Regions from separate parts of the Bradyrhizobium sp. NBAIM14 genome, predicted to be linked through region 2. Evidence: predicted binding sites of a transcription regulator. Region 2 holds the regulator's gene; each other region holds the start of a gene.
What was found. The regulator LexA, encoded in region 2, represses DNA repair genes until DNA is damaged. The targets are predictions, from matches to a motif close to TGTTCNNNNTGTGTTCNG.
Positions count from the first base shown of each region.

Region 1 (10,323 bases), on a different contig from region 2:
GCACCGGAGAAGGACAATCGATTAACGACCGCGCAATGCCAAGCGTCTCAATCTGTGGTTTAGGGACGCTATGAGAGCGCGGATGCGTAACGACGGAAACTGCGGCATGAAGCCCGCACGCGGCGCAAAGTGATGGCATGAGCATGCATCGCCTGTTCGCCGAGCAGCTCCGCTGCGCCACCGATGCCACCGGACAGGTCGATCTCGTCAAGCTGGGCAAGTTCGTCAACGCGGCTTACGAGGCCGGTGATCGCGAGCGTCAGCGGATGATCGAAGTACGCGCGCAAACGCGCGACGAGGTCGAGCAGGATCTGCTGCGGACCCGCGAGTTCCTCGACACAATCATCGAAAACATTCCGATCGCCGTCTTCGCGAAATGTGCGGAGAGTTCGCGCTACATCCTGCTCAACCGCGCCGGAGAAGGGCCGCGACCGGGTCGTCAATTCACGCAAGATGCTGATCACGGATGGCAACGGGGATCCGCAATATCTGGTCGGCGTGATCGAGGATGTCACGGAGCGTGTCACCACCCGGCAGCGGATCAGCCATCTTGCGCATCATGATGCGCTCACGGACCTGCCGAACCGCAGCGCCTTCAACGCGGCGCTCGACGAACGGCTGGAGCGGGCGCAGGAGGCATCGACCAGTTTCGCTGTGCTGAGCCTCGATCTCGACCGCTTCAAGGAGGTCAACGACGTGTTCGGTCACCCCGTCGGCGACATGCTGATGCGGGCGGCCGCCGACCGGCTTGCCGCGGAAGCCGAAGGCGCCTTCGTCGCCCGCATCGGCGGCGACGAGTTCATGATCCTGGTGCCCGACAACGCCAGCCGTGAGGACGTTCTGGCGCTGGCCGAACGCCTGGTCGAGACGATCGGCAAGGAGCTCGAGGTCGACGACTATCTCTCCCACGTGGGCCTCAGCGTCGGCATCGCGTTCTATCCCGACGATGGCGTGAACGCGGCGACGCTGCTCGCCAACGCCGACTCGGCTCTCTACCGCGCCAAGCGCGAGGGCAGGAGCCGGGTCCGCTGCTTCGAATCCGAGATGGACCAGGAGCTGCGCGATCGCAGGCTGTTGCAGCACGACCTGCGGCAGGCGCTGGAGCACAACCAGCTCCTCGTCTATTTCCAGCCGCAGGCGCGGGTGGATGGCGAGGTCATCGGCTTCGAGGCGCTGCTGCGATGGAATCACCCGACGCGGGGCTTCGTGCCGCCGGACCAGTTCATTCCGCTCGCCGAGGAGAACGGGCTGATCGTCGAGATCGGTGAATGGGTGCTGCGCGAGGCGTGCCGTGAGGCGGCATCCTGGCCGCGGCCGTTGCAGGTCGCGGTCAATCTGTCGCCGGTCCAGTTTCAGGCGGGCGATCTCGAGCGCTCGATCCACCAGATCCTGTTGGAGACGGGGCTGACGCCGACGCGGCTCGAGGTCGAGATCACCGAGGGCGTGCTGATCGGCGATTTCACCCGCGCGCTCAACCTGCTGCGGCGGCTGAAGGCGCTCGGCATCCGCATCGCCATGGATGATTTCGGCACCGGCTATTCCTCGCTGTCGTATCTGCAGTCGTTCCCGTTCGACAAGATCAAGATCGATCGCAGTTTCATCTCCAACCTGGAGGCGACGCCGCAATCGGCCGAGATTGTCCGCGCCGTCCTGAGCCTGGCGCACGCGCTGAAGATCCCGGTCATTGCCGAGGGGGTGGAGACGGAAGCCCAACGTGCCTTCTTGGCCCGCGAGGCCTGCGAGGAGATGCAAGGCTATCTCGTCGGCCGTCCCGACTTGATCGAGCGCTACCTCGACCTGGTGGGCCTCGCCGTGGAGCGCCGCCTCTACGCCTAGCATTGGGCACAGAGTTCCGAGCGGACGTTTGGAACTAAAATCCTTACCGGCACTTCTCGAAAATTAACTTGGTTCAGGCGCGTTGAGCGCGCAGCAAATGTTTTGCATAAACGCCATCGGCCTGACGCAAATCAGGGCAATAAGCCGGTGAACGCGAGGGAGGGTCTCATGGAGAACGTACGTCGCTACCGGGCGCTGGCGTCCCTCTGCCGTCAGCAGGCGGCCTACCGGCCGCTCCAGAACTGGGAACTCCTCGGCCAGGCCGAACATTTCGAACATCTTGCCGAAATCGAGCTCAAGGCGCATTTCGACGCGTGCAATGTGCATCGCGACAAGGATGCCGCCGCGCCGGCGACTTGGGAGGCTCCCGTCGCGGCGTGACGGCGCCAGGCCGGCTCATCAATGCGACATCAGCGTCGGGACCGTCATGGCTTCCAGCATGGCGCGGGTGACGCCCCCGAGAAAGCGTTCCTGCAACCGCGAATGGCCGTAGCCGCCCATCACCAGGAGATCGAGACTCTCGTCGGCCGCCAGCGACAGGATCGTCGGCTGAATGTCGGCGCGCGTGGCGGTCAGGCTGACTGTGCGGGTCGATAATCCGCGCCGGCCCAGATGTCTGGCCAGACCGCTCGCTGAGGCTTCGCCGGAGACCGCCTCGGTCTCGTTCACCGTGATGATCACGATCTCGGCGGCGCGCGCCAGGAACGTCGTTGCGTCGCGCACGGCGCGGGCAGCGAGGCGGCTACCATCCCAGCAGATGCCGATCCGGTTCGCCTTGAAGGCTCCGCGGAAAGTGTAGGGCAGGAACAGCACCGGGCCGCCCGCGCGGAACAGGATCTCGCTCGGCATGTCGTTGTCGAACGAGCCTTGCGCCGGATCGGGCTGGAGCACGACGCTGAGGTCGTGCAGCCGTGCCATCTCGCCGAGCGAGCCGGCGGCATCTGCCGGGATCGCGCCGAGTGCGTGGCAGGTATAGGCGATGCCGGCGTTCGCCGCCTCGCTCTTGAATACCGCGAGCGCCGCCTCGGCCCGCTCCACGGCGCGCTCGCGCTCCAGCTCGAACACGGCCGCCACCGCCGCGCCGCCTTCCATGACGTAAGCCGTACTGGTGGCGACATAGCCGACCGCGACCGCGTCGAGATGCGCGTTGAGCTTCGCCGCGAGCGAGACCGAGCCCTCGATCGCGGGACGCATGGGACGTTCGGTGGGGATGTGGACGAGAATGTCTTTGTACATGGCGCGCCTCCGCTGAGCATCATCCGATGGTCGCAGTTTTTCACTGCGCGAAGGCGGCGCGTTGAGCTGTATCAAACGTCCGGATTGCCTGCTGCGACCGCTCATCCATTCTTTGCCGAGATTTAATCGGACGGACGGGACGCCGTAAGGTGGCAGCGACCATGTTGCGGGCAAGGCGACACCTGCTCAACATGGACATTTCGACATGAACGATCGCGTCAATTCCGACATCACCACGTCTCGCAAGATCTTGCGGCCGCGGCGGCTCGCGCTGCTCGGCACCGTGGCCGCGCTGGGCGTGGCCGCCCTGGCAGTTGCGCCAGGCGCCTCGCCGTACGGCATCAACTCCTTGATTGCGCCGGCTCAGGCGGCCGAAGCCGCCGCGACGCCGCCCGGCTTCGGCGATCTCGTCAGCAGGGTCAAACCCGCTGTGATCTCGGTGCGGGTCAAAATCGATCAGGACAACGACAAGAGCGCGATGCTGCAGCAGAACCGGATGGATTCGGACGAGGACACGCCGTTCGACCAGTTCTCGCGACAGTTCGGTTTCCGCTTTCCGGGCGGCGCGAACGGCATGCCGCGCCAGCGCCACCAGATGATCACGGGCGAAGGCTCCGGCTTTTTCATCTCCGCCGACGGCTACGCCGTGACCAACAATCACGTCGTCGATCGCGCCGAGTCCGTGCAGGTGACGATGGACGACGGCACGACCTACACCGCGAAAGTGGTCGGCACCGATCCGAAGACAGATCTCGCGCTGATCAAGGTCGACGGCAAGAAGGACTTTCCGTTCGTCAAGTTCTCCGACCAGAAGCCGCGCATTGGCGACTGGGTGGTCGCGGTCGGCAATCCCTTCGGTCTTGGCGGCACCGTGACCGCCGGCATCGTCTCGGCCAGCGGCCGCGACATCGGCAACGGTCCCTATGACGACTTCATCCAGATCGACGCGCCGATCAACAAGGGTAATTCCGGCGGCCCGGCCTTCGACATGAACGGCAACGTGATCGGCGTGAACACTGCGATCTTCTCGCCCTCGGGCGGCTCGGTCGGAATCGGCTTCGATATCCCGGCCTCGACCGCCAAGCTCGTCGTCGCGCAATTGAAGGACAAGGGCGCGGTCACCCGGGGCTGGCTCGGCGTGCAGGTGCAGCCGGTGACATCGGATATCGCCGACAGCCTCGGGCTCAAGGAGGCGCGCGGCGCGATCGTCGACAATCCGCAGGATGGCAGCCCGGCGGCGAAGGCCGGCATCCAGGCGGGCGATGTCATCACCGCCGTCAACGGCACCACGATCAAGGACTCCCGCGACCTCGCCCGCACCATCGCCGGCTTGACGCCGGGCACGTCCGTGAAGCTCGATGTCTTCCGCAAGGGCGACAGCAAGACGGTGACGCTGGCGCTCGGCGAGTTGCCGAACGAGCGGCAGGCCAAGGGCAATGGCAGTGGCAATGCCGACGAGGGCAGCGGACAGCCGGGTGCCGGCACGCCGCGCCTCGGCCTCAGCCTGGCGCCCGCCGGTGACGTTCAGGGCGCAGGCCAGAACGGCGTCGTCGTCACCGAGGTTGATCCGCAAGGCCCGGCCGCGCAACGCGGCATCCGGACCGGCGACGTCATCCTCAATGTCGGCGGCAAGGCTGTCAGCAATGTCGGCGAGGTGCGCTCCGAGCTGGCGCAGGCCAAATCGTCGGGCAAGCGCAGCGTGCTGCTTCAGGTCAGAAGCGCGGAGGCCACCCGCTTCGTTGCGGTGCCACTCGCATAACGTCAACTCGACCCTTACCAATCCAGGAAGGCGGCCTTCGGGCCGCCTTTTGCACACACGTCACGTCCGCACCAGGCCGGTCACATTCTCGTTAACGGCAGGGATGATGACCTGGTGCGTCCGAAAAAGCCGTGTTCGCTGATCACACTCGCAGGGCGCCTCGGTGCTCTGCGCCAATGTCGCCGCTGAGAGGGGTTGCAAGCGTGGAACTTCGAGCCTCCCGGCGCTTTGTGGAACTCGCCGGTGGTTCGCAAGTGATCGGTGCCGACATGGATCGATTGAAGCTCTCGCTCAGGAGTGCGCTGCTCGTGGCGCCATTGGTGCTCTCGGGGGGAAACGCGCTCGGGCGCGACGACGGCCGCTACGCGAATTCTCCTCTGAAGCCATGGTTCGACAGTTTGCGCAGCCATCTCGGTCCGTGCTGCTCGGACGCGGACGGTTTCGCCCTTGCCGATCTCGACTGGGAGTCGCACAACGGGCGCTACCGTGTCCGCATCGACGGACAGTGGATCGATGTGCCGGATGAGGCCGTCATCACCGAGCCCAACCGGGCCGGCCGCACGATGGTGTGGCCGGTCAAGACTGCGTTCGGGATTTCGATCCGCTGCTTCATGCCGGGGAGCATGATCTGAGGCGGGTCAGCGCGACCGCTTGGATTTGCGCTTCGATGATTTCTTGTTCGACGATTTCTTGGACGACGTCCCGGACGTTTTCTTGGATGCTTTCTTGGACGTCTTCTTGGCGCTCTTGCGCTTCGAAGCCTTCTTCGGGACCTTCTTGCCCTTCTTGCGTGCCTTCGACAGTCCGATCGCGATGGCCTGCTTGCGGTTCTTGACGCGGCCGCCGCGCCCGCCACGGCCGCTCTTCGCGGTGCCCTTCTTGTAACGCCGCATCTCGGTGGCGACATCGCTTCCCGAGCTGCGTGAGTAGCGGCGCTTTTTTGCCTTGCGTGCCATGCATATTCTCCCTCGGCGGGGAGAACCATTCTGCACAGCCATGGTTCCGGGAGCGTGGAACGGCGCAGGCCTAAAGCGCGATGCGATGCTCTAGAAGGAGTTTGCCAGCTCGATCTCCGCTTCCAGCACCTGGATGCGCCGGGCGGCCTCGCTGAAGGACAGATCCCGCGCATATTGGCCGGGCTGGTAGGCCTCTTCGCTGAGCCGCTTCAGCTTGAGACCCTGCGCCCGCGTCATCTGCTCGCCCAGGAAAAATCTGGCGTCGTATTTACCTTGAACCTGCATCTGGCGTCTCCGTCCTGAAATCGTGACTTGACTATATGTTCTTATTTTGTTCTAACAAGGCATGGACAACAGAATTAATGAAATTCGACGTAAAATCAGAGCCTTGAGGCTCGAGATGGCCGACGTCGAGGCGTCGGTGCGCGACCTCGTCGAGCGCGATCACGACTGCACGGAAAGGGCCCTGGCGCAGATGGACCTGCGCCGGAAAATCACTCTCTTGATTGCCGAATGGAAGGCGGCCGGCGGCAGCGACGTACTGCCGAACGTTCGCGATCGGGTGCGGCTTCGTGCCGTGAAGACAGGCGGCAATTCCGCGCGCGCAGCCGAGCGCCGCTGAGATCCTTGGCGCCGGATACTGAAGGCCGAGTGCCGAACCAAAGATAGAAGACAAAGGGCTCCGCAATGCGGAGCCCTTCATGATTCCAGGGAGCGCCTATTTGGTGTCGGTCATGCCGCCCTTGTTGGTCATGGTGCCGCCCTGATCAGAGCCGGGACCGGCGCCGCCTTGGCCGGACGGATCAGCGCCCGTGGAGGACTTGGTGTTGGCGCCGGTGGTCTGTGCCGACGACATCGAGGATCCATGCTTAGCCTTGTGCGATTTGGCTTGGGCGGCAAACGGCCGCGGCGGCAAGGCCGGTTGCCAATATTACGGCGAGAGCGAGCTTGGTCGTCTCATGCGGGGAAACCCCCTGAGTTAAATTGACGCAGGCAGCAAACCGCGCGTCGCGGCAGGAGTTCCCGGCGAAGTATCTTTCCGTACGTCACGCACGCTTCAAGTTTGCTTGTCCTCGGCCAGGATGAACACGGCGCCGGTGAGCGTCGCGCCGATCGCAAAGGTCGTCACCAAGGTGAGGGCGAAGACCATCGCGGCCTGGCTTCCGCCATTGTTCAGCAGGTTGGCGACGGCTGGATTGGACAGGACGAGCGTGAGGCTGAAAATGAGGCCTAGCGCTGCGCCCATCATTGCATGCGTCATCAGCTTGATAAGGCCGCTGGCAGAGATCAGCTCAGACGACTTCTTGGTGCGCATGGGACGGCATCCCGAACTTGCCACGCCAACGCGCATGTTATCGCCGGGTTCCGTTCCGCTGAAGGAATTGTTACCGCCCGTTTCATCCGGCGTTCATGCCGGGCTTGCCAAGATGGGCGCCAGCAAAACGGGAACATCGATATGGGTAAGGTCGTCTTTCTTTACCGCTCGCTGGCCTATCGCAACGCGGCCGCGGACATCCTGCGCAAGGCGCGCAAGCTTCCGCTTGGCGCGGAGCGAAGCGCGGCCCGCCGCTACGCGAGGGCGCTGCGCGATCTCGCCCGAACGGAAGCTTGGCTCGAAGGGCGGGTCGCGCGCGAACCACGCACGGCGCAGCGCATGAGCAGCGCAGCGTCAGGTTAACCGGATGCGCGTTGCAATTCGGCAGCGCCGGCGGTGTCGAACTTGCTTGGTGCAGCCGCCGCGGTCTTGCGTGTCAACGGCACCTCAAGACGGCACAGCAGGCCCTCGGCGCGCCAATCGAACTGCGCCTGTCCGCCAAGCTGGGACTCGATGCTCGCAAGCAGGCTTCGCGTGCCGAAGCCGCGCGATTTCGGGGTCTTGACCAGGGGACCGCCGGATTCCTCCCAGCTCAGCGTGAGCAGCTCCTCGTCGACCTGCCAATCGATCGCGAGCCGCCCCGCTCGCGTGGATAGCGCGCCGTACTTTGCCGAGTTGGTGAAGAGCTCGTGCAGTGCGAGCGCCAGCGTCTGGGCCGTCGCCGGCAGCAACTGAACTTCGGGCCCTGCCAATTTGATCTGGTCGCCCAGCGAGTAGGGCGCAAGCTCCTCGTCGATCAGCCTGGAGAGCTCGGCGCCTTGCCAGCTCGACAGCGACAGGATGGTGTGCACGCGCGCCAGCGCATTGATGCGCCCCTCGACGGCGTTGACATAGGCCTTGACCTCGTCGGCCCGGGTGAGGCGCACGATCGACTGCGCCAGCGCCAGCGCGTTCTTCGCGCGATGATCGACTTCCCGCGCCAGCAGGTTCTGCCGCTCCTCGGCGCGCTTGCGCTCGGTGATGTCGACGGTCACGCCGCTGACGCGCACCACGCGCCCGCTCTCGTCCGTGGTTGCGGCCGCCGTGCCGACGCACCAGCGCACCTCGCCGTCGGGCCGGATGATGCGGAACTCCGTCTCATAGGCGCGTGTGCCCTTGTTGAACTCGGCGATCGCCTTGCGCAACTGGTCGACGTCGTCGGGGTGCAGCAGGGCCTGAACGTTGGCCGGATTGATCTCGAAATTGTCGGGGTTGACGCCGAAGATATTGTATTGCCCCTCGTCCCACATCCAATCGCCGCTGATCCAGTCCCAGTCCCAGGACCCCATCTTGCCAGCCGCGATCGCCATGCTGCGCCGCTGCTCGCTCTCGCGCAGCTTCGCGGTGGAAGCCTCCAGTTCCGCGGTGCGGGCGCGGACGCGATCCTCGAGCTCGTGGTTCAGCCGTTCGAGCTCGCGCGTCTTGCGGTAGAGCTCGGCAAACACCTTGATCTTGGCGCGCAGTACCTCCGGCACGACCGGAACCGGCACGTAATCGACCGCGCCCATCTCGTAGCCGCGCAGCCGGTCGATGTCGCTGACCTGGATCGCCGAGATGAAGATCATGGCGGTCTTCTGGAAACGCGGATGCTCGCGGATCATCGCGGCGAGCTCGAAGCCGTCGAGCTCGGGCATGCAGACGTCGACCAGGATCACCGCGATCTCGGTCTTGAGCAGCACCTCCAGCGCCTCGCGGCCCGAGGAGGCGATCACGAGGTTCTCGCCGAGATCCTTCAGGATCACCTCGTAGGCGAGCAGCTTGGCCGGCTGATCGTCGACGAGCAGGATGTTGACCTTTTCCTGATCCATACGCGGGTCCAACTCAGCGATGCAGCCACATGCGGATCGCAAGCAGCAATTGGTCGGTGTTGACCGGTTTGGCGAGGTAGTCGGACGCGCCGGCTTCGAGGCATTTCTCCCGGTCGCCCTTCATCGCCTTCGCGGTCAACGCGATGATCGGCAGACGGGCGAAGGCCGGGTTCTCGCGGATCACGCCGATGGTCTGATAGCCATCCATCTGCGGCATCATGATGTCCATCAGCACGATCGCGATCTCCGGATTGGATTCGACCAGTGTCACCGCCTCGCTGCCGGTCGTGGCCGTCAGCACCTTCATGCCGCGTCGTTCCAGCACGCTCGAGAGCGCGAAGATATTGCGGGCATCGTCGTCGACGAGCAGGGCGGTCTTGCCGATCAGGTCCTCGTCGGAACTGTTCAGCTTCTCCAGCATGCGCTGCTTCTCGATCGGCAGCTCCGTGATCACGCGGTGCAGGAACAACGCGGTCTCGTCGAGCAGGCGCTCGGGCGATTCCACGCCCTTGACCACGATGCTGCGTGCCATGGTGTGAAGCTCGGCATCCTCCTCGGCGGAAAGCTCGCGGCCGGTGAACACCACGACGGGGATGTTCGACAACGCCTCGTCGTTGCGGATCTGATCGAGCACCTCGAAGCCGCTCATGTCGGGCAGCCTGAGGTCGAGCACCACGCAATCGCAGGGTTGCTCGCGCAACGTCGTGAGCGCACCGGCCCCGGTATCCGTGGCCAGGATCTCGATGTCGTCGTGGTGCAGCAGCTCGCGGATCGAGAGCCGCTCGGCCTCGTTGTCCTCGACGATCAAGAGTCGCTTGCGCCGCGGCCGCGCATATTCCTTGATCTGCGTCAGCGCGGCCGAGACGCCCTCGGTCGTCGTCGGCTTGTTGACGAAGGAGAAGGCGCCGCGCGCCAGCGCATGCTGGCGGTCCTCGTCGAGCGTGATGATCTGAACCGGGATGTGGCGGGTGAGCGGATTGTGCTTGAGCTGGCTCAACACGGTCCAGCCCAGCATGTCGGGCAGGAACACGTCGAGGGAGACGGCCGTCGGCTGGTATTGCTTGGCGAGCTCGAGGGCCTCGGCGCCGCGCGCGGCGACCAGGACCTTGAAGCCCTTGTCGCGGGCCAGATCGACCAGCACGCGGGCATAATGCGGGTCGTCCTCGACGATCAGGAGAATGGTGTCGCCGGGCTCGAGGTTGAGGCGGTCGTCGGGCAGCTGCTCGATAACGCGCTGCTGGTCAGGCGCGGCAGGCTGCAGCGCCGGCGGCTGGCCGTATTGCTGTGACGCCGGCGCCCGCGGCGCGAGGGTCGGGCCGGAATATTTCAAGGGCAGATAAAGCGTGAAGGTCGAGCCCTTGCCCGGCGCGCTGC
Region 1 is NZ_JADYVQ010000002.1:619,346-629,668, reverse strand. It holds gene I6F28_RS08655 (beta/alpha barrel domain-containing protein) at 69-452, opposite strand; gene I6F28_RS08650 (putative bifunctional diguanylate cyclase/phosphodiesterase) at 454-1,836, shown strand; gene I6F28_RS08645 (hypothetical protein) at 2,005-2,217, shown strand; gene I6F28_RS08640 (universal stress protein) at 2,236-3,072, opposite strand; gene I6F28_RS08635 (Do family serine endopeptidase) at 3,278-4,831, shown strand; gene I6F28_RS08630 (hypothetical protein) at 5,101-5,463, shown strand; gene I6F28_RS08625 (DUF6496 domain-containing protein) at 5,470-5,787, opposite strand; gene I6F28_RS08620 (DUF3072 domain-containing protein) at 5,878-6,072, opposite strand; gene I6F28_RS08615 (hypothetical protein) at 6,188-6,409, shown strand; partial or broken gene I6F28_RS08610 (hypothetical protein) at 6,506-6,719, opposite strand; gene I6F28_RS08605 (hypothetical protein) at 6,845-7,102, opposite strand; gene I6F28_RS08600 (hypothetical protein) at 7,244-7,465, shown strand; gene I6F28_RS08595 (HWE histidine kinase domain-containing protein) at 7,462-8,949, opposite strand; gene I6F28_RS08590 (HAMP domain-containing protein) at 8,963-10,323, opposite strand, start outside.
Region 1: I6F28_RS08620 (DUF3072 domain-containing protein) is a predicted target of LexA. The motif match lies at 6,109-6,126, and genes of this name have one in related genera.

Region 2 (10,323 bases):
GGCAAAGGCGCGCAGCGCGGCCTCGGTGGTGGCGCCGCTCCACGTCTCGACTTTCTCCAGCGCGGAATGTAGCTGGCCGATCAGCTTGCGGTTCTCGGGCGTCAACAGCGCCTGCGCCTTGGGATCCGGCGCCAGCGGCCGGTCGGCGAAGATGAAATGGGCGCCGTCGATCAGCTCGATCAATGTCTTGGCGCGCTCCTTGAGCGCCGGCATGGCCTTGAGCAGCTGCGCGCGCGTGGTGTCGTTTAACTTGGCCTTGATCTCGTCGCGGCTCGGCACGACGTGGTCGAGCACGTCCTCGAACATCTTCACGAGCGATTGATCGTCGGCGTGGCGGATGTAGTGGCCGTTGAGGTTTTCCAGCTTGGCGAAATCGAAGCGGGCGGCGGCGCGGCCGACGCTGCCGAGATCGAACGCGTCGATCATCTCCTCGGTCGAGAAGATCTCCTGGTCGCCGTGGCTCCAGCCGAGCCGGACCAGGTAGTTGCGCAGCGCAGCCGGCAGGTACCCCATCGCGCGGTAGGCATCGACGCCGAGCGCGCCGTGCCGCTTGGAGAGTTTCGAGCCGTCCGGGCCGTGGATCAGCGGGATATGGGACATGCTGGGCAGCTCCCAGCCCATCGCATCGTAGATCTGCTTCTGGCGGGCGGCGTTGATCAGGTGGTCGTCGCCGCGGATCACATGGGTGACGCCCATGTCGTGGTCGTCGACCACCACGGCGAGCATGTAGGTCGGGTTGCCGTCGCCGCGCAGCAGGACGAGATCGTCGAGGTTCTCGTTCTGCCAGACCACGCGGCCCTGGACCTGGTCCTCGATCACGGTCTCGCCGGTCTGCGGCGCGCGCAGGCGGATGGTGGGCTTGACGTGGCTCGGCGCCGTGGCCGCGTCGCGGTCGCGCCACATGCCGTCATAGAGGCGGGTGCGCCCCTCGCTGCGCGCCTTCTCGCGCATGGCGGCGAGCTCTTCGGCGGTGGCGTAGCAACGGTAGGCCTTGCCATCGGCGAGCAGCTGCTCGGCGACCTCGCGGTGCCGGGCGGCGCGGGCGAACTGGTAGATGACCTCGCCGTCCCAGCCGAGCTCGAGCCACTTCAACCCGTCGAGGATGGCGCCGATCGCCGCTTCCGTGGAGCGTTCCCGGTCGGTGTCCTCGATCCGCAGCAGCATCTTGCCGCCGTGCTTCTTGGCATAGAGCCAGTTGAACAGCGCCGTGCGGGCGCCCCCGATATGGAGGAAGCCGGTCGGCGAGGGAGCGAAGCGCGTGACGACGGAATCGGACATTCTTGGCAGGGCCTATGCATTGGAGGCGGTGGTGTATAGCAGGAACGGGACATAACTAAAGGGCGACGGCGGACCCGGCAGGCCTTGCTTAAGCTCTTGTAAGCTCTTGGCGCGGCCACGCGAATTTGGCAGAAGGACCGCTGATTTCCCTACAGGATTTTCGTAATGACAGAACCGGTGGCAGCTGAGGTTGGGCGCGATTTCATTCGTGACATCATCCAGGCCGACCTCGATCAGGGCAAATACAAGGAGATTGTGACCCGGTTCCCGCCGGAGCCGAACGGCTACTTGCATATCGGCCACGCCAAGTCGATCGCACTCAACTTCGGCGTCGCCCAGGAGTTTCCGGGCCGCTGCCACCTGCGCTTCGACGACACCAACCCGGTCAAGGAAGAGCAGGAATATATCGATTCAATCCAGGCCGACGTGCGCTGGCTCGGCTTTGACTGGGGCAAGAACCTGTTCTTCGCCTCGGACTATTTCGACCGCCTGTACGAATGGGCGGAGCAGCTGATCCGCGACGGCCTCGCTTATGTCGACGACCAGACCCAGGAGGAGATCCGCCTCTCGCGCGGCACGTTGACCGAGCCCGGCAAGAATTCGCCGTTCCGCGAACGCTCCGTGGAGGAGAACCTCGACCTGTTCCGCCGCATGAAGGCGGGCGAATTCCCCAACGGCGCGCGCGTGCTGCGGGCCAAGATCGACATGGCCGCGGGCAACATCAATCTGCGCGACCCAGTGCTGTACCGCATCCTGCATGCGCACCATCCGCGCACCGGCAACGCATGGTGCATCTACCCGAGCTACGACTATGCCCACGGCCAGTCGGATGCCATCGAAGGCATCACGCATTCGATCTGCACGCTGGAGTTCGAGGACCACCGACCGCTCTACGACTGGTTCATCGAGAAGCTGCCGGTGCCCTCACAGCCGCATCAGTACGAATTCGCGCGGCTGAATCTCACCTATACGCTGCTGTCCAAGCGCGTGCTGACCCAGCTCGTCCGCGACGGCCATGTCGCGGGCTGGGACGATCCGCGCATGCCGACCATGGCGGGCATGCGTCGCCGCGGCGTGCCGCCGGCTGCACTTCGCGAGTTCGTCAAGCGCATCGGCGTCGCCAAAGCCAACAGCGTGGTCGATGTCGGCATGCTGGAGTTCTGCATCCGCGAGGAGCTGAACCGCACGGCGCAGCGGCGCATGGCGGTCTTGAAGCCGCTCAAGGTGGTGATCGAGAATTATCCGGAAGGGCAGACCGAGGAGCTCGAGGCGATCAATCATCCCGACGATCCCTCGGCCGGCACGCGGAAGATCACGTTCGGCCGTGAGCTCTATATCGAGCAGGACGACTTCATGGAGAACCCGCCGAAGAAGTTCTTCCGCCTGTCGCCTGGCAACGAGGTGCGGCTGCGCTATGCCTATTTCGTCAAGTGTACCGGCGTGATCAAGAACGACAAGGGTGAGGTGGTGGAGCTGCGCTGCACCTATGATCCCGCGACCAAGGGCGGCAACGCGCCCGACGGCCGCAAGGTCAAGGCGACCATGCACTGGCTGCCGGCGGCGGCCTCCAAGCCGGCGGAGATCCGCATCTACAACCAGCTGTTCGCCAATCCGAGCCCGGATGCCTCGAACTTCGCGACCGATCTCAACCCGAACTCGCTGGAGATCCTCGCCGATGCGCGGGTCGAGGCGTCCGTTGCGGAGAGCAATTCGACCGAGCCGATGCAGTTCGAGCGCCAGGGCTATTTCGTGCGTGACAAGGACTCGACGCCCGGCAAGCCGGTGTTCTCGCGCACGATCGGTCTGCGCGACACGTTCGCGAAGGAAGTCGCCAAGGGTTGAGAAGGGCTGAGCAGGACATGAGCAGCGAGGCCGACGCCATCGTTTCCGCCATCATCGCGAAATGGTGCGCCGGCTTCGCGGCGCTCGATGCGGCCGCGCTGTCCTCGCTCTATGCGAGGAACGCGTTCTTCTTCGGCTCCAATCCGAAGCTCTATCGCGGCCGAGATGGCGTCGCCGACTATTTCAACGGCCTGCCGCGCTGGGGGAGGCCGAGCGCGACCTTCTCCGACGTGCACGCCGCGCAGGCCGGCCCTGATCTGATCAACATGGCCGCGACCATCACGTTCGATCTCGCGGGCGAGCGGGATGATCTCGTCGTCAAGATGAGCTGGGTCATCATCCGCGAGGACGGCGAGTGGAAGATCGTCAATCACCACGCCTCCTCGCAGGCGCCGCTGATCTAGCAACGGGCGCCAGCCCGGAGAAAAGTAGGGCGCTCTTCGCCTGTTCCCGATCCGTACCGCTATTCGTGCAGCCGCACGGTCCGGTAGCCTCCGCAGCCGTCGCGTATCGTAAGGTGCAGGGGAATGGCGGAGCCGGGCCGGCCAGGACGGTCCCAGGGAGTTGCCGGGATGTGGCCGGTCGGCCGCGCCGCCCCGGCCGGCGGCTTGGCGCCAGCGGGCCTCGGCATCTGGCCGGCGATCATCGAGACGCTGCGCCAATGGGCTCGGGGCGAGGCCGGGCCTGGCCGGCTGTTGCCGTGGGTGCCGGTCGCCTTCGGCGGCGGCATTGCGCTTTATTTCGCCGCCGATCATGAGCCGGTGCTGTGGGTGGTTGCCGCCACAGCCATCGCGCTGATGCTCGGCGCGGTGCTGCTCCGGCGGAGCCGGCTGTTTGCGCCCGCCATCATGCTCGCGGCGGTCGCGGCTGGTTTTGCCGTGGCGACCTGGAAGACCGCGCGTATCGCGCACACCGTTTTGGCAAAACCGCTCTATTCGGTGTCGCTGTCGGGCTTCGTGGAAGCGCGCGACATCCGCGAGCGCACCGACCGTTTCGTGCTGCGCGTCAGCGCGATGGAGGCGCAGCGCAGCGACGTCAAGCTCGAGCGCGTCCGCCTCTCGGTGCGCAAGGGCACGGCGCCTGAGGTTGGCAGCTTCGTGCAGCTGAAGGCGCGGCTGCTCCCGCCGATCTCGCCGGTGCGCCCCGGCAGCTATGATTTCTCGCGCGACATGTTCTTCCAGGGCATCGGCGCCTCCGGCTTCGTGATGGGCGCGATCACGGCGTCCACGCCGCCGGATGCTGGCGGCCTGCGGCTGCGCTACGCGGCCTTCATGCAGGGCCTGCGCGATGCGATCGATGCGCGCATCCGCGCAACGCTCGAAGGCGATAACCGCGCGATTGCGACGGCGCTGCTCACGGGGCGGCGCGATGCGATCACCGCGCCCGTGAACGATGCCATGTTCGTCTCGGGACTCGGCCATGTGCTGTCGATCTCCGGCTATCACATGGCGGTTGTCGCCGGCGTCGTCTTCTTCGCGGTGCGCGCGCTGCTGGCCTTGATCCCGGGGCTGGCGGCCGGCTCTGCCATCAAGAAATGGTCGGCCGCCGCGGCGCTGGTCGCGGCCGCGTTCTACCTGTTGCTGTCGGGCGCGGAGGTTGCGACGCAAAGATCGTTCTTCATGACGGCGGTGGTGCTGATCGCAGTGATGGTCGACCGCCGCGCCATCACCTTCCGCACGCTGGCGGTTGCCGCGCTGATCGTGCTTGCGGTCGCGCCGGAGGCGTTGGTGCATCCAAGCTTCCAGATGTCGTTTGCGGCAACGCTCGGGCTGGTGGCGCTGGTGCAGATCGGCATGCCGAACCTGCTCGCCTCGCCCGATCATTCCGCGACGGCGCGGATCGCGTTGTGGGGCGGCCGCGAGATCGCGATGCTGTTCCTGGCCTCGCTGATCGCGGGGCTCGCGACCACGCCGTACGCCGCCTTCCACTTCCATCGCGTGACCCCATACGGCGTGCTCGCCAATCTCGGCGCCATGCCGGTGGTCTCGGCGCTGGTGATGCCGGCCGGGCTGTTGGGGCTGCTCGCGGCGCCCTTCGGGCTCGACGGCGTGTTCTGGTGGTTGATGGGGATCGGCATCGAGTGGATGGTCCTGGTCGCGCGCTGGGTGGCGGCCCTGCCGGGCGCCGTCGGCCGCATTCCCGCCTTCGGGATCGCGCCGCTGATCGCAGCGAGCCTCGGGCTCATCGTGATGGGCCTGTTGCGCACGCCCTTGCGCTGGTCCGGCGCCCTGGTGCTGCTGGCAGCGATCCTCTGGGGACTGTCGGTGCGGCAGCCCGATATCCTGATTGCCGGGGATGGCGCGAGCGTCGCGATCCGGGGCGGGGATGGGCGCTTGCAGGTGATCCGCGCCAGCAAGGACAGCTTCCTGCTGAAGGAGTGGTTGGCTGCCGATGCCGATCCGCGCGATGCCGGCAACGCCTCGTTGGCGAGTGGGGTGTCGTGTGACGAGACCGGCTGCGTGGCGCCGCTCGCGGACGGACGACTGATCGCGTTGGCGACGCGTATCGACGCGCTGGCCGATGATTGCAGCCGCGCCGCGCTGGTGGTGACGGCGCGGCCTGCGCCACCCGATTGCGCGGCGATGGTGGTCGATCGGGCGGGTCTTGCCAGTCAGGGCGCACTGGCTCTGACGAGACGCGGCGAGGGCTTTCCGGTGCAGGCGGTGAGGACGAGGGGAGCAAGCCGTCCCTGGCTGCCGGCCGGCGCCGGCGAGGGAGATTTCGACGGCAGCCTCGTGCCGAAGGCGGCCGTGCCCCGCAACCGGGACGCAACGCCATCGGAGGCCGACTTGCAGGCCGACGATTGACGCGGATCACAAATACCAGGCCAGCACGGCGTCAAGCCTTCCGTTGCCGATGACCGGCAGGGCCACCATTCGGCTCAGCCCGGCTGCGCAGGCTTCGGAGCCGGCGATCGAGCCGTCACGGGTGAGATCGTCGTTGAGCGCGGGCATGCCGGCGGCCCAGGCGCCGCCAATGCTGCCTTCGCCCCTGGCGATGGACTGCGCCGCATAGCGTGCGGCGAGGTCGGTCTGCGCGCTGCAATCGCCGGCGCGAAAGACCAGCGCCGAACGGTCCTCGTTCGGGACCCAGATCTCGAAGCGTCGTGCAATCGGCGTTGCCTGCGCGGAGAGGAATGTCAGAACCCAGGTCTGGTCGGTACCGGTTCGGTAGGGCACGCCGACGCCGAGATTGATCCCGACCTTGGCGGCGTCCTCCCAGCGCAGGAAACTCTTGGCGTCGTGCAAGTCCTTGATGATCAGCGGCAGGCCCGCCTTCCAGGTGCGTCCGGGCAGGCCGAAGCCGCGCGGAAATCTGGTGTGGCGGGAGTTGAATTCGAACATGTCCGCGGTGCCGTAATAGCCATCGACGAGCCCCATCTCATGCGAGAGATCAGGATCGTTGTGCCAGAGTTCGATCGCGCCGACGTGCGCCTCGTCGTCGCCACAGAACAGCACCAGCACGGCTTGCAGGAATTCGCCCGCGAACACCGGCACCGCCACGCCGCAGGTGAGGCCGGCCGCAGCGGCCTGATCGGTCCGCTTGAAATAGGAGTTGGCGAATTTCGTGAGGATGACGGGGTGGCCACAGGCCCAGGCCTTGCCGGGAAGTCCCTCGTCATATCCGAAGTGCAGCTCTTCGCTGACGGCTTTGAACGCGGACAGCCCATCGTCGTAGAGGCCGCCGCCGAATTCCAGCCGCCTGCGCGTCCGGTCGGGTACCCAAAGTTCAACGACGCGAATGAAGGTCTTCATCGAGCGTGTCCGCCGCCTCAAACCACGACAGCATCGGTCATTTGGCTGCGGAGCGGACGTTCAAAATGCGGGCAGCACGGCCCAAACTTCGTGCGACGACGAGGCGCGGCGGTGGGCTCGCCGATCGAATGTCCTGAAACACAAACTTGCCGGGCTCGCCGGCCTCGGCCGGCGACGGCAATTTCAATCCCGGGCTCGGCCTGTCGGCCGAAGGGCGTCAGCCGATCGGCAGGCGCGTGATCGTGGGCCGCGTGTCGGCGACGATCTGCGGCTTGTGCTCGCGCTCGGGGGCTGGCTGCGTCACCGGCAATTGCAGCACGGTCGCGCGCTGGCCTTCGACGAGCTGCGTCACCAGCACGTATTTGCCGTCGGGGAATTCGATCGCGTCATGATGGCGATCGGGAATGTGCGGGTCGATCTTGCCGAACTTGCCGACGCGAGAGTTCACGGTGCGCGTCCAGATCCAGCGGTTGTCGTAGCGGACATTGTCGGCGAAAGCGAGCTCCGTCCCCGGCAGCAGACAGACCGCGACGGAGGGATCGGCTTCGGAAGCGAAACCGCGCGTCGAGGTGCCGCGGAAGGTTGTCGTGACGATCGTCTCGCCGACTTCGGCGGGGCGCGTCGCGACGGCATGCAGGCTGTAGTCACACATCGGGTGCTCCTCATGCTGGGATAGCGACCCGCGTCTCTTTCGAGGCGCAGGCCTCTATCAGAGTGGAAGCATACAACGCTCTGCTCGGTTATGGGCAAATCTGCGGCTCGCGTCCGCAGCGCGCGATCACATTATCTTTCCCGGATTCGATAGGAACAAACCTCGCGTCCTTGCATTCGGCCGGAGCTATCAGCACTGCCGGCACAACTCTACCGGCGAAGCAGAAATGGCTGCGCGCCTGCGCGGGGGAATGTCGCGCGGGAAGATGGACCGGACAGCCGGCGCGAGAGACCGGCCGGAGCGGGCAAGTATCCGCTCCGATCCTGGATCGACGATGCCGATCGCAGCGCGCGCGGCGCTTGAGACTTCCGTTATCAGTACTTCCGGTAAAGCCCGATCAGCTTGCCCTGGATCTTCACGCGGTTCGGCGGAAGAATGCGGACCTCGTAGGCGGCATTGGCGGGCTCGAGCGCGATCGAGGCGCCGCGGCGGCGGAAGCGCTTGAGCGTGGCCTCCTCGTCGTCGATCAATGCCACCACGATGTCGCCGGTATTTGCGGTCTCGTTGCGCTGGATCAGCGCCATGTCGCCGTCGAGGATGCCGGCCTCGACCATCGAATCGCCGCGCACTTCGAGCGCGTAGTGCTCGCCCGAGCCGAGCATGTCCGGCGGCACGCTGATGGTATGGCTGCGGGTCTGCAGCGCCTCGATCGGCGTGCCGGCGGCGATGCGGCCCATCACGGGCACCGCGACGGGGCGCTCGCCCTCGTCCGCGGGCGGGCTGGAGCTCGCGCGCACCTTGCCGAGATTGCCCTCGATCACGCTCGGGGTGAAGCCACGGCGATTGCCGGCGGCGGCCTGGAGCTCGGGCAGCTTGATCACCTCGATGGCACGGGCGCGGTTGGGCAGGCGGCGAATGAAGCCGCGCTCCTCGAGCGCAGTGATCAGGCGATGGATGCCTGACTTCGAGCGCAGGTCGAGCGCATCCTTCATCTCGTCGAAGGACGGCGGCACGCCGCTTTCCTTCAGACGTTCGCTGATGAACCGCAGAAGCTCGTATTGTTTGCGCGTCAACATCTCGACCAAAGTCCCCCGGTTGATGTCGTTCGATTCCGACACGATGAAGCCGGCACTAAGCCGCTACATCCTCGAAACAAATCATGAACGGACACTATATGTTCGATATGTGTTCCGCAACTGCTTAATTTATGGTGAACGCGGCCAAGCTCGCGGAATGCGTGTGGCTGGGCGGCTCAGACGGGCAGCCGGAGCACCTCGCAAGGCGTGCCGGCCTCGGCCTTCGGCGCGAACGGTGCGCGCACCAGAAGTACCTGTGCCGCAGCGAGATTCGCAAGAAGGGAGGAGTCCTGATGGCTGACCGGAAGGGCGACGCGCGTGCCGTCGTCGCGCTCCTCCAGCCGCGCACGCAGATAGTCCTCGCGCTGGTCGTTGGCGGCGAGATCGCGGCCCAGCACGGCGCGCTCGCGCCGATGATGAATCGCTGAACGGCCCGACAGGGCGCGAATCAAGGGGACCATGAACAGGAAGGCGCACACGTAGGACGACACGGGATTGCCGGGCAGGCCAATCACGCGCATCGCGCCTATCCGACCGTGCATCATCGGCTTGCCCGGCCGGATCGCGATCTTCCAGAACGCCATCGCGATGCCTTCGCCCTTGAGCGCCTGCTGGACCAGGTCGTGGTCGCCGACCGAGGCACCGCCGGTCGTGATCAGGATGTCGGCGCCGCTCTCGCGCGCGCGGCGGATGCCGGCGGACGTCGCCTCCAGTGTATCGGCGGCAATTCCGAGGTCGATGGTCTCGGCGCCCTCGCTGCGGGCGAGCGCATGCAGGGCATAGCCGTTGGAATAGACGATCTGGCCGCGACCAGGCGTGGTGCCCGGCATCACGAGCTCGTCGCCGGTGGCGAGAACGGCAACCCTCGGGCGGCGGATGATGGCGAGATGCGGATGATTCATTCCGGCGGCAAGGGCGAGATCGCGCTCGGTGAGGCGGATTCCCTTGCGCAGCAGCACGTCGCCTTCGCGGAAGTCGACGCCTGCAGGGCGGATGTGCCGGCCGAAAATGGCGGCTTCCTTGATCGTCACATGTTTGCCGTCGGCAGCTGTGTCCTCCTGGATCACGACGGCATCGGCGCCGTCGGGAACGACGCCGCCGGTGAAGATCCGCACGGCTTCGCCGGGGCCGACGCTTCCCGCGAGCGGCCGGCCCGCCGCGACCTCGCCGACGACGGTCAACCTCGAATCGTTTGCCGCGTCGGCCGTGCGCACGGCATAGCCGTCCATCGCCGACATCGCCTCCGGCGGCTGCGTGCGCCGCGCCGCGACATCGCGGGCTAGCACACGATGGTAGGCCTCGTCGAGGCAAACCATCTGTTCAGCCAGCGGCTCGACGCCGGCCAACACCGCGGCAAGCGCGTCAGAAACCGGCATCAGGGCCACGGGCGAACTCCGCAACAAATCAGGACTGGGTCGGCAAGTTCTAGCCGAGCGGAGGAGCTGAAGCAAAAGGCCTCCCTTGCCAGCCAGGAACCACACTTCCTTTTGGTCTCGACCCGGCTTATCTTCTGCCAATGACAGAACTGCTCGAAAAGGCGCTGAAGGCCGTGCGGCGGCTTCCTGCGGATAGCCAGGACGAGATTGCACGCGCCATGTTGGCGTTGAGCGACGCCGGAGAGGAGGCTGAGGAAGTCGATCCCGGTCATCTTGCGGCGGTCCTCGAGGGGCTCACGCAGGCGAACCTCCGGCAATTTGCGTCTGACGCCGAGATCGAAGCC
Region 2 is NZ_JADYVQ010000004.1:171,654-181,976, reverse strand. It holds gene gltX (glutamate--tRNA ligase) at 1-1,278, opposite strand, end outside; gene I6F28_RS12610 (glutamine--tRNA ligase/YqeY domain fusion protein) at 1,444-3,120, shown strand; gene I6F28_RS12605 (nuclear transport factor 2 family protein) at 3,138-3,524, shown strand; gene I6F28_RS12600 (ComEC/Rec2 family competence protein) at 3,648-5,927, shown strand; gene I6F28_RS12595 (GAF domain-containing protein) at 5,934-6,875, opposite strand; gene I6F28_RS12590 (hypothetical protein) at 7,093-7,527, opposite strand; gene lexA (transcriptional repressor LexA) at 7,902-8,603, opposite strand; gene I6F28_RS12580 (molybdopterin molybdotransferase MoeA) at 8,780-9,988, opposite strand; gene I6F28_RS12575 (hypothetical protein) at 10,120-10,323, shown strand, end outside.

Region 3 (10,323 bases), on a different contig from region 2:
GGCCTGCCGCCGGGGCTGTTCGGCCAATAAAATGGGCGCTGTTGCAGGTCCCGAGATCGAGCGGCTGGTCCAGCTGCTCGCGCGGCTGCCGGGCCTCGGTCCGCGCTCGGCGCGGCGCGCGGCCCTGCATCTGATCAAGAAGCGCGAAGCACTGATGATGCCGTTGTCGAGCGCCTTGCAGGTGGCGCTGGACAAGGTCCAGGTCTGCAAGACCTGCGGCAACATCGACACGCAAAATCCCTGCACCGTCTGCACCGATCCGAAGCGCGATCCTGCGATCATCGTCGTCGTCGCCGATGTCGCCGACCTCTGGGCGCTGGAGCGCGCCAATGCCACCCAGGGGCGCTATCACGTGCTGGGCGCGACATTGTCGCCGCTCGACGGCGTCGGCCCGCAGGACCTCACCATCGACGCGCTGGTGGCGCGCGCGCATGATTCGCAAGTGCATGAAATCATCCTAGCGCTGAATGCGACGGTGGACGGCCAGACCACGGCGCATTACATCACCGACCTGCTTCAGGACGCCAATGTGAAGGTGACGCGGCTCGCCCACGGGGTTCCCGTCGGCGGCGAGCTTGATTATCTCGATGAAGGTACGCTATCGGCTGCGATGCGGCAGCGCACCCTGTTCTAGAGCGTTTTCGAGCGAAGTGGATACCGGTTCGCGTGAAGAAAACGCGTCAAAACAGGAATCTCCATCCAGACTTTACGGAACGGACGACATGACGAAACTTTTCGCCACGCGATGGGCTTTGGTCGCGACGATGCTGATGCTGGTGACCCCGGCCATCTCCGCGCAGCAGGGCGACGCGGCGCTGCCGCCGTCCAAGCCCGGCAAGCCGATCAACACTGGGGACGTGCTCTCCGGCGAGCTCAACGCGATGAAGGTGCGCGACGCCAAGAACGGCAAGCGCGTCGCGACCTACCAGATCACGTCCGAGCCGCGCCGCCTGCCGCCGCCGAACGGGCTGTGCAATCTCGAAACCGGCCCTGAGACGTTCCAGCTCGTCACCTCCAGCGAGGCGCAGGCCGCCCAGCTGAAATCCTTCGTCGGCAAGGAGATCTCCGTGAAGGTGGACGAGGTCGCCTGCGCCAGCGATCCCGGCCAGATGAGCGAGGCCGTGATCACGAAGTGGAGCCTTATCAAGAAGCAGTAGGGGTGGAGTCGTCTCCCCGATTCCGGTGTCATCGCCCGCGAAGGCGGGCGATCCAGTACGCCGCAGCTTCTCGGTCGATCACGACTGTCTCGGAGTACTGGATGCCCCGCCTTCGCGGGGCATGACAGGGGTGCCTACACCCGCACCGGCCCCAGTGCCTCGAAATGCCCGCGCTTCTGCAAATACGCAAGCAGCATCAGGCTCGGGATGGCGACGAGGACGGAGATCGCGAAGAACATCGGCCAGCCCGTCGCTTTCGCCAGATAGCCTGCGCCCGACGACAAATAGGTCCGTCCCACCGCGGCGAGCGCCGTCAGCAGTGCATATTGGGTCGCCGTGTGCAGCGGGTTCTGGCACAGCGCCGAGAGATAGGCGACGAAGATCACGGTGCCGATGGCGTTGCAGAAATTGTCGGAGGTGATCGCGAGGGTCAGCGCCCATTCGTTGACGCCGACCAGCGCCAGCCACGAGAACGACAAATTGGACATCGCCTGCACGATGCCGCCGATCCACAGGCTGGTCGCGAGCGAATAGCGCCGGGCCACAAAGCCGCCGGCAAAGCCGCCGGCCAGGGTCGCGACGATGCCGACGCCTTTGACGATCACGGCATAATCGTTCCGCGTGAAGCCGATGTCGATGACGAACGGCACGGTCATGTTGCCGGAAAACGCGTCGGTGAACTTGAACAGCACGACGAAGGCGAGCACGACCCATGCTTCCTTGCGGCTCAGAAATTCCGAGAACGCGCCCAGCGCGGCATGGAACACGCGCGTGAGCGCGCCGTCGTCCTGCGTGGCGGCCTCGGCGCGCGCGGATTGTGCGGGCTCGGTAGCGGCGAGCGCAGTCACCGTGCCGATCAGCACCAGAGCCGCCATCACCACATAGCCCCACATCCAGGCGGCGCCACGCGGGACGATCGCCTCGAAGCCGGTGACGATGAACAGGGCGCCTGCGGTCGATACCAACATGCCGATGCGATAGGCGGCGACATAGGCGGCCATGCCGGCGGCCTGCTCGCTTTCGGGCAGGCTCTCGACGCGGAAAGCATCGACCACGATGTCCTGCGTCGAGGACATCGTCGCGACCAGCAGCGCGCCGAGCGCGACAAGCAGTGGCGAACGTGCCGGATCGGTCAGCGCCAACAGCAGGATCGCGCCGATCAGCAGCAGCTGCGCAAACACCAGCCACCCGCGGCGGCGTCCGAAGGCATGCGTGAAGAACGGCACATGCAGCGCATCGACCAGCGGCGCCCACAGGAATTTGAGCGTGTAGGGCGTTCCAACCAGCGCAAACAGCCCGATCGTTCCAAGATCAACCCCGGCCTCGGCCATCCACACCAGCAGCGTCGATCCCGACAGCGCCAGCGGTAGCCCCGAGGAGAAGCCGAGAAACAGCACGATCAGCACCCGCGGCTGCAGGTAAACGGCAAGGCTGTCGCGCCAGGAGGACGAGGCGGCAGGGGAGGTCGCGTCGGGTGCGGTCATGGGGGGCGTGTTAGCAGATTCTGGGGGAAAAGACTCTCGCGGTAGCTGGTGAGACGGGAGAGCTTCCAACACGCTCGGTGTCATCGTCCGTGAAGGCGGACGATCCAGTACTCCGCGGCGTCTCGGTTCAACCACACGGGCTGCGGAATACTGGATGCCCCGCCTTCGCGGGGCATGACATTGAGCATGACGCCATCATGATGGTCCGGCTATCCCAGGATAGAGGTCATCCCAGTTTGGGTTATGCTGCTCGATCAAGCGGACCTTCCAGGCCCTATTCCACTTCTTCAACCGCTTCTCCCGCTTGATCGCATTCTCGGGATCGTCGAACTGCTCGAAGTAGACAAGTCGGGCGACGTCGTACTTTTCCGTGAAGCTTTCGATGACCTTCAACCTGTGCTGCGCCACCCGGCGGATGAGATCGTTCGTCACGCCGATATAGAGCGTGCCGCCAATTCGGCTGGCGAGAATGTACACGTCGTACTGGCGTGGATCCATCTTCGCCTTCCATTCCGCCGTCATCGTCCGCGAAGGCGGGCGATCCAGTAAACACCGGCACGTCGGCTTAACAACGATCGTCACGGCGTACTGGATGCCCCGCCTTCGCGGGGCACGACAGTGTGCCCTAGTCTCACTCCCCCGCCTGGAGCTTGCGCGGAAACAGCTCTGCCGCTCCCGTCGCCACCAGGCGCGGCGCCTCCGGCGCATCGCTCTTGCTGAAATCGAGCTCTTCGATTCGCCCTGCGCGCTTTTCGATCTTGTCGGCGGAGATCAGCACCTGGCGGACGTCCTCGTTCACGTCGGCAAAATGCTTTTGCAGCTTGAGCACGCGGTCGCGCAGGCGCCCCAAATCGTCGCCGAGCTTGATCACCTCGGTGCGGATCTGGTCGGCGGCGTCGCGCATGCGCGCGTCTTTCATGATCTGCTGCATCACCTGGATCGCGAGCATCAGCAGCGACGGCGACACCAGCACGACGCGGGCGCGATAGGCCTTCTGGATCACGTCGTCGAAGCCGTCATGGATCTCGGCATAGACCGATTCCGACGGCACGAACATCAGCGCCATCTCCTGGGTCTCGCCGGTGACGAGGTATTTTTCCGCGATGTCGCTGACATGCTTCATCACGTCGCCGCGCAGCCGCTGCGTGGCAACGCGCCGCTCCTCGTCGGTGCGGGCGTCGTGCAGCGCCGTCATCGCCTCCAGCGGAAACTTCGCGTCGATGCAGAGCGGGCGCTGGTCGGGCAGGAACACGACGCAGTCCGGTCGTTTTCCGGTCGAGAGCGTGAACTGGAACTCGTAGGAGCCTTTGGGCAGACCGTCCTGGACGATCGCCTCCATCCGCGCCTGGCCGAAGGCGCCGCGCGACTGCTTGTTGGCGAGTACGTCGCGCAGAGTGGTCACCTGCGTGGTGAGGTCGGTGAGGTTCTTGTGCGCGTTGTCGATGATGCCGAGCCGTTCATGCAGCGCGCGCAGGCTCTCCATGGTGTTGCGGGTCGAATGTTCCATGGACTGGCCGACTCGATGCGTCACCGAATCAAGCCGCTCGTTGACCGCGCGCGCCATCTCGGCCTGGCGTCCCGCCAGCGCCTGGGTCATGGCGTCGACCCGCCCCGAGGCCTCGCTCTGGGCGTGCAGCACCTGGGCGAGCCGCTCCTCGAGCTCGTCGGCCCGGATCGCGTTCGCCATGGCGAGTTCCGCGCCACGCCGCCCCGAGCGCGCGATCACAACCGCAATCACAACCAGCAGGATGAGGACGAGCGCACCGAAGCCGATCAGCGCATCGACGATGCGCACCGGCCAGTCGCCCAGGATGACAATGATCTCGTTCATGCCGCCTTGTAGCCGATTCGCCGCGCTCTCGCGAACGAAGAGGGAACATTCTGGGTTAACCGGCCCCTAATTTTCATGGTTAATGAAAGGTGAAGTTTTATGGTTAGCGAGGGGTTAAGGGGTTCCGGGCCGCATTGACCGCATCCGGCGCGCGGCTTAAATCGCGGCCATGGCCCTCAGAGAAATCATCATCCTGCCCGACAAGCAGCTGCGCCTGGTCTCCAAGCCGATCGAGAAGGTCACGGCGGAGATCCGCAAGCTTGCCGACGACATGTTCGAGACCATGTACGACGCGCCTGGCATTGGGCTGGCGGCGATCCAGGTCGCGCAGCCGCTGCGCCTGATCACCATGGACCTCGCCAAGCGCGATGAGAACGGCGAGACCAAGCCGCTGCCGCGCGTCTTCATCAATCCAGAGATCATCGCCTCGTCCGAGGAACTGTCGGTCTACGAGGAGGGCTGCCTCTCGATCCCCGAATATTACGAGGAGGTCGAGCGTCCCGCGAAAGTGCGCGTGCGCTTCACCGATCTCGACGGTAAGGTGCACGAGGAGGATGCCGAAGGCCTCTACGCCACCTGCATCCAGCACGAGATCGACCATCTCAACGGCGTGCTGTTCGTCGACTATCTGTCGAAGCTCAAGCGCGACCGCGTCATGAAGAAGTTCGAGAAAGCCGCCAAGCGCGCGGCGGAGTGATAATTCCTCCGCCGTCATGCCCGGGCTTGTCCCGGGCATCCACGTTCTTTGCCGCCGCGAGCAGGACGAACGTGGATGGCCGGGACAAGCCCGGCCATGACGAGTACCTTGCTCGTTTCAAGGATTGTCGTCAAATGCCCCTCCGCCTCATCTTCATGGGCACGCCCGATTTCTCCGTGCCGACGCTGCTCGAGCTGGTCGCGCATGGCCACGAGATCGCGGCCGCCTACACCCGCGCGCCGAAGCCGGGCGGCCGGCGCGGCCTGCAATTGCAGCCGACCCCGGTCGAGGAGGCCGCGCGAAAGCTCGGCATTCCCGTGCTGACGCCGAAGACGCTGAAGACCGAGCAGGCGCTGGCGGAGTTCCGCGCCTTCGATGCGGACGCGGCCGTCGTCGTCGCCTATGGCATGATCCTGCCACAGGCGATCCTCGATGCGCCAAAACTCGGCTGCTACAATCTGCATGCCTCGCTGTTGCCGCGCTGGCGCGGCGCTGCGCCGATCAACCGCGCCATCATGGCAGGTGACGCCGAGAGCGGCGTGATGGTGATGAAGATGGATGTCGGCCTCGATACCGGCGACGTCGCCATGGCCGAGCGCATCGCGATCACCGACGGCATGACCGCGCTCGACCTGCACGATCGCCTGTCCCGGTTGGGGGCCGACCTGATGGTGCGCGCGATGGCCGCGCTCGAACGCGGCGGGCTCCAGCTCAAGGCGCAGAGCGCGGACGGCGTCACCTACGCCGCCAAGATCGAGAAGGCCGAGGCGCGGATCGACTGGACCAGGCCCGCGCGCGCGGTGCTGCGCCACGTCCATGGCCTCTCGCCCTTCCCCGGCGCCTGGAGCGAGCTTGACGATGCCCGCGTCAAAATCCTGCGTTGCGAGTTGGCGCAAGGCGCCGGCGCGCCTGGCGACGTGCTCGACGATCAGCTTATCGTCGCCTGCGGCGACGGCGCCATCCGCATCATCGAGCTGCAGCGCGAGGGCAAGGCCCGCATGCAGGCCGCGGACTTCCTGCGCGGCGTGCCGTTAAAGGCGGGATCCAAATTCACCTGACACTGTCATACCCCGCGAAGGCGGGGTATCCAGTACGCCGAGGCTTCTCGGTCAATCGGATAGGCTGCGGATTACTGGATTGTCCGCCCCAGTGCGCAACAGCGCACAAGGCGGGCAATGACGACGAAACTGGACACGATGCCCCGCTACAAGCTCACCATCGAATATGACGGCGCGCCGTTCTTCGGCTGGCAGGTGCAGGACACGCTGCCATCGGTGCAGGGCGCGCTCGAGGCGGCCGTGAAGGCGATGACCGGGGCGGATCTGCGCGTGCACGGTGCCGGCCGCACCGATGCCGGCGTGCATGCGCGCGGCCAGGTCGCGCATGTCGACGTCGACAAGCAGTTTCCGCCGGGTCGTTTTCGCGACGGGCTCAACGCGCATCTGCGCCCGCATCCGATCGCGGTGCTCGAGGCCGAGATCGTGCCCGACGATTTCGAGGCGCGCTTCTCGGCGGTCAAGCGCCACTACCGCTATCGCATCGTCAACACTCGCGCCAATCTCGCGCTCGATGTCGGCCACGCCTGGCGCGTGCCGCGCAAGCTCGATGCCGACGCAATGCACGCGGCGGCGCAGCGCCTGCTCGGCAAGCACGATTTCACCACCTTTCGCGACACCGAGTGCCAGGCCAAATCGCCGGAGAAGACACTCGACCAGCTGGACGTGATCCGCGATGGCCGCGAGATCAACGTCATCACCTCGGCGCGCTCGTTCCTGCACAGCCAGGTGCGCTCGATGGTGGGATCCCTGGTCTGGGTCGGCGAGGGCCGCTGGACCGCCGACGATCTCTCCGCCGCACTCAAAGCCCGCAACCGCACCGCCTGCGGCATCGTCGCCCCGCCTGAGGGGCTGTATTTGATGAAGGTGGATTATTAGGCGAGCGGCGCAGAGAGCGGGCACGCTCTCGCCAAACCTCGGTGTCATGCCCCGGCTTGACCGGGGCATCCAGTACGCCGCGGCCTCTCGGCTCAATCACTGCCGTCTCTGGAATACTGGATCGCCCGGTCAAGCCGGGCGATGACGGTCGTGTTTATGGAGGCAACACTGCCTCAAGCAAAATACCGCGCCAAAATCCCGCGATACACTTTCGTCAGCCTCTCCAGATCCGCCACCGGCACGCGCTCGTCGATCTGGTGCATGGTCTGCCCGACCAGGCCGAACTCGATCACGGGGCAATAGAAGGAGATGAATCGCGCATCCGACGTGCCGCCTGAGGTCGAGAGCTCGGGCTTGCGCCCCGTCACCTCCTCGATCGCGGAGACCGCGAGATCGGTGAACGGACCCGGCTTGGTCACGAACACGTTCGAGTTCGAGGGCTCCCAGACGATGCGGGCCTTGATGCGGTTGCCGCAGGCTTTGGCGAGACGCGTCTCCACCAATTCACGCAAGCTCGCCTGGGTGTGGTTGTCGTTGTAGCGGATGTTGAATCTTGCGCGGGCCTCGCCGGGGATGACGTTGAAGGCCTTGTTGCCGACGTCGACCGAGACGAATTCGAGATTGGACGCCTGGAATTGCGCGCTGCCATGGTCGAGCGGCTCGTCGGAGATCGCGACGATCAGCCGCGAGATATCAGGCACCGGATTGGAGGCGCGGTGCGGATAGGCGACGTGGCCCTGCACGCCGTCGACGACGAGCGTGCCGGATTGCGAGCCGCGCCGGCCGATCTTGATGGTGTCGCCGAGCGTCTCGACGTTGGAAGGCTCGCCGAGCACGCAATGGTCGAATTTCTCGCCGCGCTCGGCGACCCATTTCAGCAGCTTGATGGTGCCGTTGATGGAGACGTCTTCCTCGTCGCCCGTGATCAGGAACGAGATCGAGCCCGCACCGTCCTCGCGCGGCTTGCCGTTATTGGCGGCGAGATGCTCCAGCACCGCGGCGACCGAGCAGGCGATGCCGCCTTTCATGTCGACCGCACCGCGGCCATGCAGCACGCCGTCCTTCACCTCTCCGGAGAACGCGCCGACGCTCCAGGCGCTCTCGTCGCCGGGCGGCACCACATCGGTGTGGCCTGCGAAGGTGATGTGCGGACCGTCGGTGCCGATCCGAGCGTAGAGATTGTCGACGTCGGCGGTGCCTTCCTCGCTGAAGGTCACGCGGTGACAGGTGAAACCGGCAGCGCCCAGGATTTTTTCGAGCACCCCGAGCGCGCCGGCATCGGCCGGAGTGACTGAGGGGCAACGGATGAGGTCGCGGGCGATCGAGAGGGCATCGGTCATGCGCCCCGCTTAACATGCATGCCGCCGGGGGGGCTAGCGCTGGGCGGAACAATTTCGATCTCGCGGCCCTGGTCCCAGCTCTTCGCAGGTGGCGAGGCGGGCGTGGACTCATACGCGATCCCGGCCAGCGGATCAGGCCCGAACCGGTTCTCGCCGACAGTGCCGGGCACGCAGAGCATCTCGACGAGACCCCACAGCCACAGCATCGAAGCGGCGAGGTTGAAAAGAAGCATCACGCTGGTGTCGGGGAGCAGGTCCGAGAACTGGTTGAAAAGGCCGGGCACGAGGAAAAACGGAACGAGCCACCAGCCGCTCCTGTCACGGTCGTACAGCCGCTTGATCGCCGTTGCCAGATAGACCCACAGGAACAGCGACATGCCGAATGCCCTCAGGATCAGGGGCGCGCGGTCGGTAGACGCGAGTGAAGGGTGTTCCCGGGGATCGGCCAGCTTGAACAGATCGCCAAGGCCGAAATCGAGCTTGAGCGAGAGCTTCAACGATCCGTCGGCATTGGGCAGATGAATGATCTGACCGATCACCTCCAGCAAGCCTGCCAGCAGCGCAACGATCAGCAGCGCCTGCCACAGCAGGGCGCGATTGATGCGGCCGTCGAAGCGGAATAGGTACCAGATCCAGTCCATGCGAGTGGCTCCGGGCGGAATGGCCGCCCGGAAATTGGTCGCGATGGAGGGAGGGTGGGTTCGATCCTAGCAGCGAATGGTGAATGGTGAATGGCAAGTAGGATTGGCGCCCTATTCGCCACTGGCCATTCGCTACTCGCCTTGCATCAATCCCGCAGCAGCTCGTTGATGCTGGTCTTCGACCGCGTGCGCTCGTCGACGCGCTTGACGATCACGGCGCAAGCGGTGCTCGGGCCGATCTGGCCGTTCTTCATCGGCTTGCCGGGCAGCGCGCCGGGCACCACGACGGAATATTCGGGCACTTCGCCCATGAAGACCTCGCCGGTCTCGCGGTCGACAATTTTGGTCGAGGCTCCCAGGAACACGCCCATCGCCAGCACCGCGCCCTTGCGCACGATCACGCCTTCGGCGACTTCCGAGCGTGCGCCGATGAAGCAATCGTCCTCGATGATGACCGGCTCGGCCTGCAGCGGCTCGAGCACGCCGCCGATGCCGGCGCCGCCCGAGATGTGCACGCGCTTGCCGATCTGTGCGCAGGAGCCGACGGTGGCCCAGGTGTCGACCATCGTGCTCTCATCGACATAGGCACCGAGATTGACGAAGGACGGCATCAAGACGACGTTCTTGGCGATGAAGGCCGAGCGGCGGACGATCGCGCCGGGCACCGCGCGAAAACCGGCATCGCGGAAGCGGTTCGGGCCCCAGCCTTCGAACTTCGAGGGCACCTTGTCCCACCAGCTTGCCTTGCCGGGGCCGCCGCCAATGACGTCCATGTCGTTGAGGCGGAACGACAGCAGCACGGCCTTCTTCAGCCATTGATTGACCTTCCACTTGCCGTCGCTGCCGCGCTCGGCAACGCGCGCCTCGCCCTTGTCCAGGATCTCCAGCGACTGGTCGACGGCCTCGCGCACCTCGCCCTTGGTCGTGGTCGAGATGCCGTCACGCGCCTCGAAGGCGCTGTTGATGGTGGATTCGAGGGCTGCAAGGGACATCGTGATTTCCTCTGGGAAGCGCGTGGTTTCGCGAGAATTGGAGCGCTTTTTCGGGATTTGGCGGAGCGGAGTCAAGGCTGCGTTCTGGATCACCACCCGGGAAGACCCGTAGCCCGGATGGAGCGAAGCGCAATCCGGGACAGTCTCTCCGCAGCTACGCCAGCCCCGGATTACGCTGCGCTCCATCCAGGCTACGAAATCACCCCGACAACTTTGCCAAAAACCCCGCCAGATCATCCGTGACGTG
Region 3 is NZ_JADYVQ010000009.1:16,041-26,363, reverse strand. It holds gene I6F28_RS21530 (YbaB/EbfC family nucleoid-associated protein) at 1-30, shown strand, start outside; gene recR (recombination mediator RecR) at 32-634, shown strand; gene I6F28_RS21520 (hypothetical protein) at 723-1,157, shown strand; gene I6F28_RS21515 (AmpG family muropeptide MFS transporter) at 1,292-2,641, opposite strand; gene I6F28_RS21510 (GIY-YIG nuclease family protein) at 2,837-3,139, opposite strand; gene I6F28_RS21505 (DNA recombination protein RmuC) at 3,273-4,472, opposite strand; gene def (peptide deformylase) at 4,642-5,169, shown strand; gene fmt (methionyl-tRNA formyltransferase) at 5,304-6,227, shown strand; gene truA (tRNA pseudouridine(38-40) synthase TruA) at 6,366-7,103, shown strand; gene dapE (succinyl-diaminopimelate desuccinylase) at 7,277-8,443, opposite strand; gene I6F28_RS21480 (DUF805 domain-containing protein) at 8,440-9,084, opposite strand; gene dapD (2,3,4,5-tetrahydropyridine-2,6-dicarboxylate N-succinyltransferase) at 9,231-10,076, opposite strand; gene I6F28_RS21470 (pyrimidine 5'-nucleotidase) at 10,276-10,323, opposite strand, start outside.
Region 3: I6F28_RS21505 (DNA recombination protein RmuC) is a predicted target of LexA. The motif match lies at 4,503-4,520, and genes of this name have one in related genera.